One region of the Desulfosporosinus sp. BICA1-9 genome, then DNA from elsewhere that is predicted to be linked to it. Evidence: riboswitches for the same ligand, from Rfam matches in the RefSeq annotation. Region 1 holds a riboswitch; each other region holds the start of a gene.
The links. A riboswitch is a leader RNA that binds a small molecule or an ion and turns the genes downstream of it on or off. The one in region 1 is predicted to bind cobalamin.
Positions count from the first base shown of each region.

Region 2: linked by a shared signal. The riboswitch ahead of JL57_RS32080 (hypothetical protein) and the one ahead of JL57_RS26550 (class I SAM-dependent methyltransferase) in region 1 are both predicted to bind cobalamin.
Region 3: linked by a shared signal. The riboswitch ahead of JL57_RS16130 (ribonucleoside triphosphate reductase) and the one ahead of JL57_RS26550 (class I SAM-dependent methyltransferase) in region 1 are both predicted to bind cobalamin.
Region 4: linked by a shared signal. The riboswitch ahead of thiC (phosphomethylpyrimidine synthase ThiC) and the one ahead of JL57_RS26550 (class I SAM-dependent methyltransferase) in region 1 are both predicted to bind cobalamin.

Region 1 covers NZ_JUEE01000213.1:42,889-46,095, forward strand. Annotated here, with positions in the region: gene JL57_RS26545 (ABC transporter substrate-binding protein) at 1-498, opposite strand, end outside; gene JL57_RS26550 (class I SAM-dependent methyltransferase) at 561-1,388, opposite strand; cobalamin riboswitch at 1,783-1,963, opposite strand; gene JL57_RS26555 (dipeptide/oligopeptide/nickel ABC transporter ATP-binding protein) at 2,102-2,914, opposite strand; gene JL57_RS26560 (ABC transporter ATP-binding protein) at 2,898-3,207, opposite strand, start outside.
Region 2 covers NZ_JUEE01000258.1:21,933-25,139, forward strand. Annotated here, with positions in the region: gene JL57_RS32070 (ABC transporter ATP-binding protein) at 1-305, opposite strand, end outside; gene JL57_RS32075 (ECF transporter S component) at 322-837, opposite strand; gene JL57_RS32080 (hypothetical protein) at 857-1,666, opposite strand; cobalamin riboswitch at 1,769-1,943, opposite strand; gene JL57_RS32085 (L-2-amino-thiazoline-4-carboxylic acid hydrolase) at 2,231-2,728, opposite strand; gene JL57_RS32090 (hypothetical protein) at 2,750-2,959, opposite strand; gene JL57_RS32095 (hypothetical protein) at 2,983-3,207, opposite strand, start outside.
Region 3 covers NZ_JUEE01000135.1:20,431-23,637, forward strand. Annotated here, with positions in the region: gene JL57_RS16125 (anaerobic ribonucleoside-triphosphate reductase activating protein) at 1-395, opposite strand, end outside; partial or broken gene JL57_RS16130 (ribonucleoside triphosphate reductase) at 392-2,038, opposite strand; cobalamin riboswitch at 2,135-2,322, opposite strand; gene JL57_RS16135 (hypothetical protein) at 2,439-2,798, opposite strand; gene JL57_RS16140 (cob(I)yrinic acid a,c-diamide adenosyltransferase) at 2,910-3,207, opposite strand, start outside.
Region 4 covers NZ_JUEE01000026.1:8,401-11,607, reverse strand. Annotated here, with positions in the region: gene thiC (phosphomethylpyrimidine synthase ThiC) at 1-1,103, opposite strand, end outside; cobalamin riboswitch at 1,260-1,440, opposite strand; gene JL57_RS02925 (3'-5' exonuclease) at 1,532-2,356, opposite strand; gene JL57_RS33355 (hypothetical protein) at 2,553-2,702, shown strand; gene JL57_RS02920 (aspartyl-phosphate phosphatase Spo0E family protein) at 2,898-3,068, opposite strand.

The sequences.
Region 1 (3,207 bases):
GGTATAATCGTCCACCTTGGAGTACTCTTTCAGCCCAGGATAGTTGGAATTGATATCCAGCGGGTAGAAAGAGGATTTCTTAACGCCCAACTTCATACGGTCAAAGTTTGCGACGACCGCATCCGCATTGAAGCCTTCGCCGTCGTGGAACTGGACACCCTTGCGCAGCTGAAACGTCCATTCCTTACCGTCCTCGGATATTTCCCAGCTTTCGGCAAGACCGGGCACAGGGGATGCCTTGTCGTCCTGTTTGACAAGCGGTTCCCAGACATAGAGAATGCTGCTGCAATAATAACCATCTTTTTCACCGGGGGCAAGGTTACGGTAACCTCCAAGGACAATTTCAGTGTTCCTGTTCACAACTGCAGGAGACTTGGAGGAATCGGCCGCGCTGCCCGTCGGGTTGGATTTGCTGCAACCTGCAATAGACAACACTATTAGGACGGACAAGCAAAGTACCAACACCTGTTTCAGTTTGGTTTTGAAAAAAAAGTTCATGGATATCCTCCTCTTAATATTTTTTAAGTCTTCACTACGTGTACTGAAAACTTTGAAAGCAGTTATTTGTACCAGTAAAGCAACTCCGAGCGAAATTTGTGACGACAACGGTATTTTCCATTTTCAAAGTGGTAATAGCGTTGCAAGATCTCCAGTACCGCCTTTTCATCATAGCGCGCAGCAATGTAAGAAACCGCACGGTTCAGCATCTCATCAAATGTGTCATAAGCATATTCGCGCTCATTGGAAATACTTATGCATTCAGCACAAATTCCAAGTCCGTGAAGTACCTTTTCTAAGTCTCGGCAATCCATCCGTGTGTAGCGCACGGGAAGCCGCAGTTCCTGTTCAAAATCGGAGAGATACGGCTGTTCCGGACTTTCGTTCACGCCGATGATGCAAAGCCTGTCAGCAGTTTCATTAATCTTGCCAAGGCAATGCTCAATTTCGACCATCCGATAAAAACAGTTATAAGCAAAAACCACGTCACATTGCGTAGGGGTACAATCCTCCCATTTGCCATAAAGGGGGGTGATGTTTTGCACATTATTCTCCGACGCTATCCTTTGTACGTATTCCAGTACATCTTTGGAAATATCAATACACGTATACTGCTGGCAAATTGCCGCAAGACGCAGCGAATAATTGCCCCAACCCGGTCCGATTTCCAGGATAGATTTAGCATCCACATTTTGAATCAGCCCGCATACCTCATCAGCAATCTTAACTGAGTACTCATCCGGCTGATAGACGGATTTTTGAGCCAAATATCGTTTCCAGAAATCCTTTTCCGCCTCATCACTGATAGCTCGCTCGCTGTATCCTCCATTTGGCAGGCGCATCGCCTGTCTCCACTGTTCACCATAGTCATTATGCAACCCACTTTTCATATTATTCCTCCATTTTGCAATCATCAGGGAGTCTCAACCGATTGGTCAAGAGGCAAAAAATACTGATCAACATTTGTTCAGCACTAATAATACCTCCTCTATCGCTCGTAGAGTTATTGGCGTGTAGCATTTAGGCAAGTCTCCTAATTAAAAAAATAAAAAAACAACCCCACATCACTAATCATAACGACAGCAATGTATCGGTTGTCTCGGACGGCGCGTTCTCTTCCGCTTTCAAGTCGCATTCGCATTTTGGAAAGCGGATCCCGCTTGAACAAGACTTTGACCCTGCAGGTCATTTTCCCTCGGGAAACCTTTTCTGAACACTTACAATATATAAAAGCCCTTCAAAATAGAAGGGCTGAATTAACAAGTCCCTCCACCCATCCATCGTGAGTAAAGCCTATGAGCAATCAGGTCTCCTGGCTCAGGTTCCTCGTTTAGTGCCTCCTTCCCAAGTCTCCTCAGTGGCTGTGGCACAAACTCCCCGTTACAGTGGCGGGACCGCGCCGGATTTACACCGGCTTCCCTGTTATGATTTCTCGGCTATGAAAAATCGCTTGCTCAGCTATTAAATTGGCAGATTAAATGTACCACAAAGGCAATACCCAGTCAAGTCCCGACCAACGGGTGGTGTTGGGGTCGAGAACGTTTCTAGTTCCCTAAGGCCAGCAATCCTGTCACAACCGCCTCAACTGAATTTTGCAATGACTTTACTGATTAACAAGACGAGCATCCTCCCTTATTAAAGAGCTTGGCATTTCTAAGATGGTACCGGTCAGGTATTTTGTATACCAATGCCGCGGCTCTAGGAAAATCTGCTGCTTACTCCCTGTTTCTACCAATTTACCCTGATGCATCACTGCAACTCGGTCACTTACTGCTTGGACTACCTCTAAATCATGGGAGATAAAAAGCAGGCCTATGGTATGCTTCTGCTGGAGTTTTTTTATCAAACTCAAGATCTGGGCTTGCACGGAAACATCCAGCATAGAAGTGGGTTCATCCGCGACAATAAATTTCGGTTTAAGGGCCAGCGCTCTGGCTATGGCCACACGCTGAGCCTGTCCTCCGCTGAGTTCGTGCGGGTAACGCTCCAGGTGTTCCTCGGCAAGACCCACCTCGTCCAGTAATCCTCTTACCCTTTCCCTTTCCTCCGCCTTGCTTTTTACCAGTCTATAGAGCTGCAGCGGTTCTGCCAAAGATTCCGCTATTTTCAGGCGGGGATGTAAAGACTGCTGAGGCTGCTGGAATACAATCTGCATCTCTCTCCTGAATTTCAAGAGCGCTGCTTGTGACCTGCCCGTTAATTCCTGGCCTTCAAAGCGCACACTTCCGGAGGTCGGCTGGATAAGCATCAGCAGAAGCCTAGCTACCGTGGATTTTCCACACCCGCTTTCTCCCACCAGCCCCAGCGTTTCTCCCTGGCGCAGACAGAAGTTGACCTTATCGACTGCCTTGACTCCGCTTTTATTAAAGATTCCGACGCTATACTCTTTGACAAGATTTTTAACTTCGATCAGCATAAAAACACCTCACATAATGGTTTGCTCCGGTTTCTGCTATTTCCGGATGAAGCGCAGCACAGTTGGGACAGGCCACTCGGCATCTGGGTTGAAACCTGCAGCCTGGGGGCAGCAAGGAAAGGCTGGGACTGAAACCAGGAATAGGCTTAAAGCCTCTCCCCGGCAAAGAATCGAGGAGGGATTGAGTGTAAGGGTGTCTGGGCTTTCCCAATATACCGCAAGCTGAACCCATTTCCACGATTTCTCCGGCATACATAACGGCTATCCGATCTGCCAGTACAGCGGCAACCGAA
Region 2 (3,207 bases), on a different contig from region 1:
GACATCGACTGAACTGCAGTTTTCCCTACATTCTTGCCAGCTACGCTCACCTGTCCTGTTAATTTTCCTTCCAGGAGCTGGGGAATTAGACCGTTTAGACACAAACTCAAGGTTGTTTTTCCCGCTCCTGTGGATCCCATTAAGACGATAAATTTCCCTTTTTTCACGGTCAAGCTGATGTTTTTCAAACTGAGTTCTTGGGCGTTCGGATAACAATAAGAAACATTATTGAGTTCAATAGCATTTTTACCGGGTTTTACGGTTTCCACGGTTTCTAGGGTTCCTACAGCTTCTACGGTTTCCACGGTTTCACCTCATCACCTAAATGAGTCGACTTCCCTTAATTGCTTTGTAGGCTACTGCCGAAATAATAACGTTGAGAGCTGCCCCGACGACGAGAAAAGGCATCAAGCCCATTACCCCTCCCATACCCATCAACGGCAGCATGGCAAAGGATGATACAACTCCATTCAGGATAATTCCAACGATAACAGCCGGAATCAGACCGAGCTTCTCATTTACCCAGCGATAGGCTACAGCCCATAAAGCCATTTGTAAAGCAATATATAAATGGATTGGAATCGTCATCGGGAATCCGACAACGGCTGCCGTCAGCAAATGCCCAAAAGCAATAACAATCGCCCCTGTAAGTCCTCCAAAGGCCAGCGCAGCGAAAAATCCGGGTGCCGAATCCATACCAATAGTTCCAACCGGACTTGGGATCTTAATCAGTGCTCCCACAGCACTTAAGGCAATAAAAATGGCCATAATCGATAGTCTTTTGACATTCCAAGCGGAGAGTTTTATGTCCTGTTGTTCTGTACCTAGATTATTCATAAACAATTCCTCCTTAAATTTAGTATAAATGACCGATTCTTGTTAAAGGCAATAAAGGAAACTCTGATGAAAGGAGATGATCAAACGTACTTGATGATGTAGATGATAGAGATGTTGGAAATGATAGTGGTATTAGTGATGATTGTGATAATAAAGACGAAGAAGAAAATATAACACAGCTAGAAGGTCCAGCCGATTTATCCAAGTCGAGAGGACAAGCAGAATCAACGTCCAATCGGGTGTTTATGGTGGAGGCAATAAGTTCTGCTTCTAATCGTATCCCTCTAGACCCTACAGGAATTATGTCATGAATACTTGAGATCTCTAAGAGAGCCTGAATAGCTTTCACTTGTACAATTTCTGGATCCTCTGGATTGTTGAGCTCAGATCCGACTTTAGGAAACCCTAAACAATAGACGTCATCCCCTCGTTGAGCAGTTCCAATACGCAACTTGTTTTTCTCAGCCACCCCGATCACACTGATTCCGAGCCCAGTTTGCTGGGTCGTCATGTTTTTTTCCGTGCTGATCGCCATGGGTAGAGTTTTTAATCCGGCTGATTCTAGTTCATCGTTCACCCCCCTTAATATTTCATCTCCTGTGGGATACGGCTCATTAGAAATCGCCACAGTCATTAATTCTGGCACTGCCCCTGTGGATAAGACTTCCAGCAAAGCCACCCGTGTCGTTAACCTTCCTGTAATAGTCCATGGAACCTTATATTCATCTAATTCCTTCATACCAATCGCACCACAGGAATCACAGGAAGCCACCAAATATTGTGCATTATTTATCGAAACAACCTCAACATCTCGACCAAGGTATCCCAATGTTTCACCCCCTTTTTCTAAAAAGGTAAATAAAAAAGTTCATAGTCTAATTTTCTTTTCACCACATGATAAGAAAATTGACCATGAACTTTACCTTAATTCATGACTTACTACGTTACTGGCAGGTCTCCTGACTTAGAATCATAGACTCTATGCACCTTCCCGGTTTCCCAGTGGTTAAAGCATAAGTCTCCTCTTTACAGTGGTGGGTCCGTCCGGGATTCTCACCCAGTTCCCTATTCTCCCTTTGAAGGGCACCAGTAACAAACGAGTATTTAGTTATATTTATTTTAATGCAAGATGCGTAATATTACAAGACTAGATTCAAGCTTTTCTTTCGGTTTTTGCTCGACTACTTATTCATTACGGGATCCCGTAATTGTCAAAGTTTTAATAACGCGCTTCTTAGGCTTGGTAATGGCAGATGCTTAGAGAGATACTTTGGTTAATATTTCGAATATACTTAATTAGTCAATTCACTGTATCTACGTAAAACCACTTAAGCTATAGATGAAAAAAGCTGGGTGATCTAATAATCACACCAGCTTTCATCTCTCTGACTAATTATCCATTATTCTTTCTAGAATAGCGTCTAGTACAGGTACTTTCACCTGCTGCCATACAGCTATCTGTTTGAACAGTGAAATCCTGTGATATTGCCTTTAGCGCCGTCTCAAACCACTTGTCACACCCTGCTTGACATTGTCCCGGTGCTCCGTAATCCTTGTAAGAACCTACCCACGGACAGCTATCATGGATGAGGAGAACGTCATTTCCTTCTTTGACCGATTTTGCACTTTCGCCCATGACAAGACTAGCTCGCACAAAGGCATTGACTATTTGTTCTAGGTCCGCAGTATCTCGTCCTCGCTTGAGATAACTTTCCGCAGTTCCCTCTCCAACTGATTCCCAAAAGCGATCTACTAAGGCGACGGTTTCCTCTGCTCCAAATTTTTCCTCCAGAACCATTCTCCAGCGATGGAAAAAATCATGGGAAATGAAAATCATGGAACGCCAATCTCTTTCCAGCTTCTTGATAACATCAGCATTTATTTCTGACAAGCTTACTCCTCCTTAGGCGATTTAAGGTTTAATGCCTCTTTCGGCATAAAACAATTCCAAAGCTGCCTGATATTCCGCAATTTCTTGCTCAGAAACTACCTGACCACACTCATAGCAACTATTCGTTAAACGGTCATACCAACGGCAACTACACTCACTACAGCCGAGTTCCGGGGCCCCACTTGGATTTAAAAAAATCATTTCTACCACTGCTCCTTCAAGCCTACTCAAAACTCTCCCCAACAGTTTCAAGGTTAACGACAAGCCCCCAGAATTGGAATCCCTAAAACCTCTACTAACTCTTCATAGCCTAAGTTTAGTAGTTCATTCTTGTTTTTCATTACATAATAGAGGATACTGCCCTGGCGAATCTGTTCTCTCATTTCATGAAAGGGATTATCCTCTGCTTTACTCTGCAGGGACTCTAGGGCTGCATCATCGGCTATCATCAATAGGTCTACACTGGCATTCTGAAAACC
Region 3 (3,207 bases), on a different contig from region 1:
TGCTCATATTTGCTGAGCGGAGCCTTTAAGTCCATGGCGATAAAATCCAGCAGCTTATCATCAATCAACGCTCTCAAACTATCTGGATTTGTTCCGTTTGTGTCAAGCTTTACGAGCAAACTCATTGCTTTCAATTCTTCGATAAAAACGTGAAGATTCTTTTGCAACGTCGGTTCTCCTCCGCTTACAACCACTGCATCGATCATTCCTTTTCTTTTAGAAAGCCATTCGAAAATTTCTTCAGGCAGAATAGCGTTTGAAGTGTCGTTAGTGTCTAGTAGGCTGACGTTGTGACAATAACCACATCTTAAATTGCAGCCCTGGGTAAAAACCACAGACGCTATCTTCCCTGGATAATCCACAAATGACGTCTTCACAAATCCTGCAATATTCACGCTACCACCTCTGGCATCATGAATTTTTTTCTCTGAGTGTACTCTTCTTTCTTGCCAAGATTATAGTTCTTGACCGGTCTAAGGTATCCTGTCACTCTGGACCACACTTCGGTTTCAGCACCACACTCAGGGCAACTGAAATGTTCCCCGCTGATGTATCCGTGAGAGTCGCAGATACTGAAGGTTGGAGTAATCGAGATATAGGGGATTTTGTGTTTGCTAAATATTTTTTGAATGAGCCGCTTGCAAACCTCAATATCTTCAACCGCTTCGCCGAGATAGAGGTGCTGGACCGTCCCTCCTGTGTAAAGAGACTGCAATTCGTCCTGTAGCTCTAAAACCTCAAAAATATCATCCGTATAACCTACCGGAAGTTGGGTTGAGTTTGAATAATAAGGAACCTCATCGCCAGCAGTAATAATTGAGTCATACCTTTTAGTATCCAACATGGCCAGACGGTAGGAGGTTCCTTCTGCAGGTGTCGCCTCTAAATTGTAGACGTTTCCTGTCTCCTGTTGAAATTTAACCAGCAGCTCCCTCAAATAGTTCATGACACGCACCGAAAACTCGCGACCTTCTTCCGTTTCAATCCCTTTTCCCATGAAATTGAGTAAGGCCTCATTCATGCCGACAATACCAATCGTACTGAAATGATTGTGCCAATAGTGCCCAGTCCGCTCCTTAGAATGTCTCAAATAATAACATGAATAGGGATACAGTCCCTTTTCGGACTGCTGCTCAATAATTTTACGCTTAATTTCCAAGGCCGTGCGCCCGATTTCAGCCATTTGTTTCAGACGTTCCATAAATTCCTGTTTTGTCTGGGACAGATAGGCTAATCTGGGTAGGTTAATGGTGAATACACCAATCGATCCTGTGAGAGGATTGCTTCCAAACAACCCCCCACCTCTTTTTCTAAGTTCGCCGGTATCCAGCCTTAACCTACAACACATAGATACTGCATCTTCGGGAGACAGATCAGAGTTTACATAATTCGCGAAATAAGGAATTCCATACTTACAAGTAATTCTCATAAAGGCATCCGCTACAGGACTCTCCCAATCAAAGTCTTTAGTAATATTTAGGGTTGGAATTGGGAAGGTAAACACTCTTCCCTTAGAATCTCCTTCCAGCATCACTTCGCAGAAAGCCAAGTTGAACATATCCAGCTCTTCCTGAAAATCTCCATGTTTAGCCTCAGTATAGGTTCCGCCAATAATGACCTGCTCATCTCTCAACGTGGAAGGCACCTTGATGTCAAATGTAAGGTTAGAAAAGGGACACTGAAATCCAACCCGGGTTGGAACATTGATGTTGAAAACAAATTCTTGCAAACACTGTTTGACTTGAGTAAATGTCAATTGGTCCTTCCTAATAAACGGCGCACAAAAAGTGTCAAAGCTTGACCAAGCCTGTGCTCCGGCAGTTTCCCCTTGGGTTGTAAAGGTAGAATTTACGATTTGCCCAAGAAACGATCGTAAATGTTTGGCTGGACCGCTTTCCACCTTGCCAGGTACTCCTCCGAATCCGTCCAAAAGGAGCTGTCTCAAATCCCAGCCTGCACAATAGGGTCCAAAAAAGCCCAGGTCATGGATGTGGCAGTCGCCGCTTTCATGCGCCTCTTGTACTTCCCGAGGGTAGAGTCAATTTAAAAAGCCCCTCGACGCTGAGCGCCAAGAGGCTGTGTATATCCCTGAATACAACACTTACTTATAGAACCCCCCTATCGCTCGTAGAGTTATAGTTCATTAAACAAAGGCAGGTCTTCTGACTTTGGTTCATTAATGCTTCACGCCTTCCCGGTATCTACCAGTGGCCTATAGTATGAAACATCTCCCCATTACAGTGGCGGGACCGTGCAGGACTTTTACCTGCTTCCCTTTTAAGCTGTACTCTTAGTACTTGCACCTTTATTTTCCAATATTCAATTGCTATCATGTTATCGTATATTAACCTAATATGTCAACCATGAAGATATTATTTTATACCCAAGTTTGACGCAATATTTTTCCATCTCTAGGCGTAACTATATTGTAACAGGACCTATGCACTTAATGCTAGGCCTTGGAAAATTGGATAACCTTTACCCCAAAATATACGGATTTCATCCGGGTAAAATTCATCAAAAAGCCTTGCAAATCTATGCACAGTTATGTCAAACTGGATATGGACCTGTTGAATCCCTTTCCGGGCTTTCAGCTGGATCTCGCAACGAGTGTGGTAAAGGCTGCTGACCATTTCGCCGTGGGTGAAGCCTTCTCCATCACTCGTTTTTCCTTTATTTTCATACCACTGAGCATAATTAAGTAAGGTTTCTGTCGTGAAAATCAGCTCTAAATTGGCGTGCTGGTGAATCTCAGCTGTAGAATGATAATCGCCTAAGTCGGCTAGAACCTTATCCATGTTTCCTGATTCCACTCCTTCTACAACGCATTCACGATTTCTGGGCTAAGAAAAATCGCTTGCTCTTCTATTAAATTGTTAAATTAAACATATTACAAAAGCAATACATGGTTAATACTCTATTCCCACTCGCGCCAATATGCCCTTTTCCATGGGATGTTTACGGGCAGTTATTTCCGAGACATAATCCGCTAACTCGATCAGCTTTAATGGGGCATCCCTCCCTGTCAGAACGAGTTCCAATTTTAGTGGCTTGATCTTAACAAGCTCGATTACTTCCTCCAGAGGCAGGAACCCGTAATTCACAGCGGCCATAATCTCGTCCATGATGATCAAATCCCATTCCCCGCTCATGACGGCCTCAAAAGTATAGTTCAGACCAATCCGCATTTCCCCTTTTAGTCCTCCC
Region 4 (3,207 bases), on a different contig from region 1:
TGCAGGTCCCAAGTTTCAGCGCCTGGGTAACCTTTGGCTAGATCCGCTACATGAGCAGCAATACGGGAAGCCACTACTCCCCGATAGACATCCTGCGCATTGGGATACCCTATATGTTCGGCAGGTGTGACGTAGCAGAGAATGTCTGCTCCAGCAGCACCAGCCATGGCTCCACCTATAGCAGCGGTAATTTCGTCATATCCGGGAGCTACATCCGTCGATACCGGACCGAAGACAAAATACGGAGCACCTTGACATACTTGTTTTTCTAATTTAACGGTTGTCGCGATTTGATTAGGTGGAGTGTGACCGGGTCCCTTGATCATGATTTGAACCCCCGCTTGTCTGCTACGCTTTACCAGCTCGCCTAGAACGACGAGCTCCTCAGCTTGAGAACGACATAATGAATCAGCACCTGCACCCGGTCGCATAGCATCCGCTAAACTTAAAGTAACTTCATACTTTTGGGCAATTTCCAGGATGCGGTCGAACATAGTATACAAAAAGTTCTCCTTGTTATGATAAAGCATCCAGCCCATCAGTAAGGACCCGCCTCGGCTCACCAGATTTAGCACCCGCTGGTCTTCCTTAGCCGTTTTAAACAATCCGGAGTGAAGGGCACTATGCAAAGCCATAAAATCTACTCCATCGGCAGCTTGGCGTTCCATAACCTTGAAAAAGTCTTCAGGTTCAAGTGCTAAGGCTGAACCCTTAGTACATACAGCCTCAGCAAAGGCCTGATAAACAGGTAGTGTACCTAAAGGTAACGGTACTCTTTTTATAATTGTCCGCCTTGCCTCGTCCATATTGCCGGCTGTACTCAAATCCATGACCGCATTGGTTCCTGCCCTGATTGCCTCATCCACTTTAAATAGTTCATCAGCAAGACTATCCTCGTCTGCAGCTAGGCCAATACTAGCACTAACTTTAGTGCTTAGGCCTAGTCCAAACCCTTGAGGCTTTTGGGGCTTGTGGTGACCGTTATAGGGAATAACAATTCGTCCGGTAGCAACCCGTTCCATAAGGAGTTGGACATTCATGTGTTCGTTTCGGGCTACCAAGGTAAACAACGGGATTTCCTGACCCTTTTGGGCCATTTCCATTAACGTCAAAACAACAATCTCTCCTTTCTATATTTGAATCATTCCCTTGAAAAGAACAATCTGTAGTGAAAAAAATAAAAAAAGTCTCTAATCACAACGTGACTAGAGACTTTTCCATAATCTCATCCACACTACTCTTGGTTCTTCGACAAGGTAGGTTTGGCTTAACTACAAGGCAGGTCTCCTGGCTTACGGATCAACACTTCGAAGCACCTTCCGGGAACTAACCCGTGGTTATTTACTTCTTGCTCCCCGTTTACAGTGGCGGGACCGCGCCGGACTTACACCGACTTCCCTATTCTCCTCATGGTGAGGCACCTGTAGTTATTAAATTTTCTAAGCATAGTATAACTAATAAATGTATCATTGACAAGGCTTTTTAGTCGACAATTCTAGAAATCTCCATTACAAGCTTATCTTATTAATCATTACTCTGATGCTTCTTCTGTTTTATAGATAGAATCTTTGGAAATAATGCTGTACTCCCCGCTGCTTTGCACGATTCTAGAAACATGTCGAATTTGGTGCTTACAATCTGTACAGTAGCCAAAAGCAAAATATTTCTTCGTTTTAGTGACTTCCTTGTCTTTCTCAATAAGTTTGGAACATTGCGGACACGACATAGTCACTTTGTCGAGGAAAGCCTTCAACTCTTTAACTTTTATCTCATTTTCGATTTGGTTCTTTTCCCAGTTTATAATGGCCTTTTCAGAAAAATCAAAGACCTTTTTGAAAATCTCTGAGGTATAGAAGGCATCACTTAATGCATCGTGAAAGGGAACTGTTTTTTCAATCCCTAAGGCTTCCACAGCATTTTCTAGACTTGGTTGCATTGATAGAACCCCATGAGTCATATAGATTTGCTGAATATTAATAAATCTGTTGAAGGATAGTGCTTCAAAGCCGAAAAATTGACAATTATCTCTTAAACCTAAAATATCATCATGTCCCCAAGAGCACAAGATAGCGTCCCTTCCAAGCCATGAACTAAAGCTCCTGATTGCCTGAACGAAAGGGGTTCCTTGGCTAACCTGCCTTGTGCTGATCGTCGTTTTCTTCTTAACATAGGGGTTTATTCTCTTATAGATCACTGGCTTTACGATTAAATTAAACTCGCCAATGGTCTCCAATCGTTCGTTGAGTTTGACTGCTCCAATTTGAATGATTTCACTTTTCAAAGCGGGATTTGCACAATCACCTTCTTTGAATTTAAAAAACATATTGAATTCCAAATCAAAAACTATATAGTTCATTGTTACCTCCTCTATCACTATTTTTATTATAATCCTTCCAAAGAATAAACGCACACATATTAGTTTTTTAGTTTTATAACTTCCTTCTAAAAGTACAAACTTTTGAAGTTTGCTTGTAATACCAGGTTAATTAAAAATTAAATGAACGAAGTCTTTTTTTTGTTTTTCTGCGAATACTTAATCAAGAGGTGATATTATGTGGTTCAATAAAAGTACTGAAGATGTGCTAAAGGAATTAGCTGTAAACTCAACCACCGGGACTTTAATGGACTGGGCATTCGTTTTAGCACTATCCATTATTCCTTTAGTGATCAATGAACTTGTGAAAGCCATGCGCAGAAAATAACCTTGGACTTGGAAGCTTTTACAGCCTTTAATTCCACCGCAGTATTTGAAATTTTTCTTCTCCTGTATATTTACATCTTTTAGACATGAGAATGCTCCCCTTTCTGGTAGTAGGTTTTATTATTTAACCTGTCTACCTAGAGGGGAGCATATCAGTCTTCTTGGGGTATCTCTAATTAATATTATGTCTCATGAATTACCAAAAACTTAATTGTTGATAAGTACTGATCTTTTGGTATTGGTTGAGTAAGCGATCTAATTGCTGACTAACCTCTACAACCTCGTGATCAATGAGATTACGAGTTAGAGCAAATTTATTGAGTCTCTTACGTAGTTCCTCTATTCTTTTCAAAAGTTTCTTTTCCACGCGGATTCCTCCTGAAAATTACATTCCTCAGTAAGATTTTAATGCTTTTCTGGGGAAATGGCAAGAAGATAATATCCATTAATAGGCAGTTATTTGTCGTAATATGGTAAATATATCTTAAATGTAAAATGTTTTATAT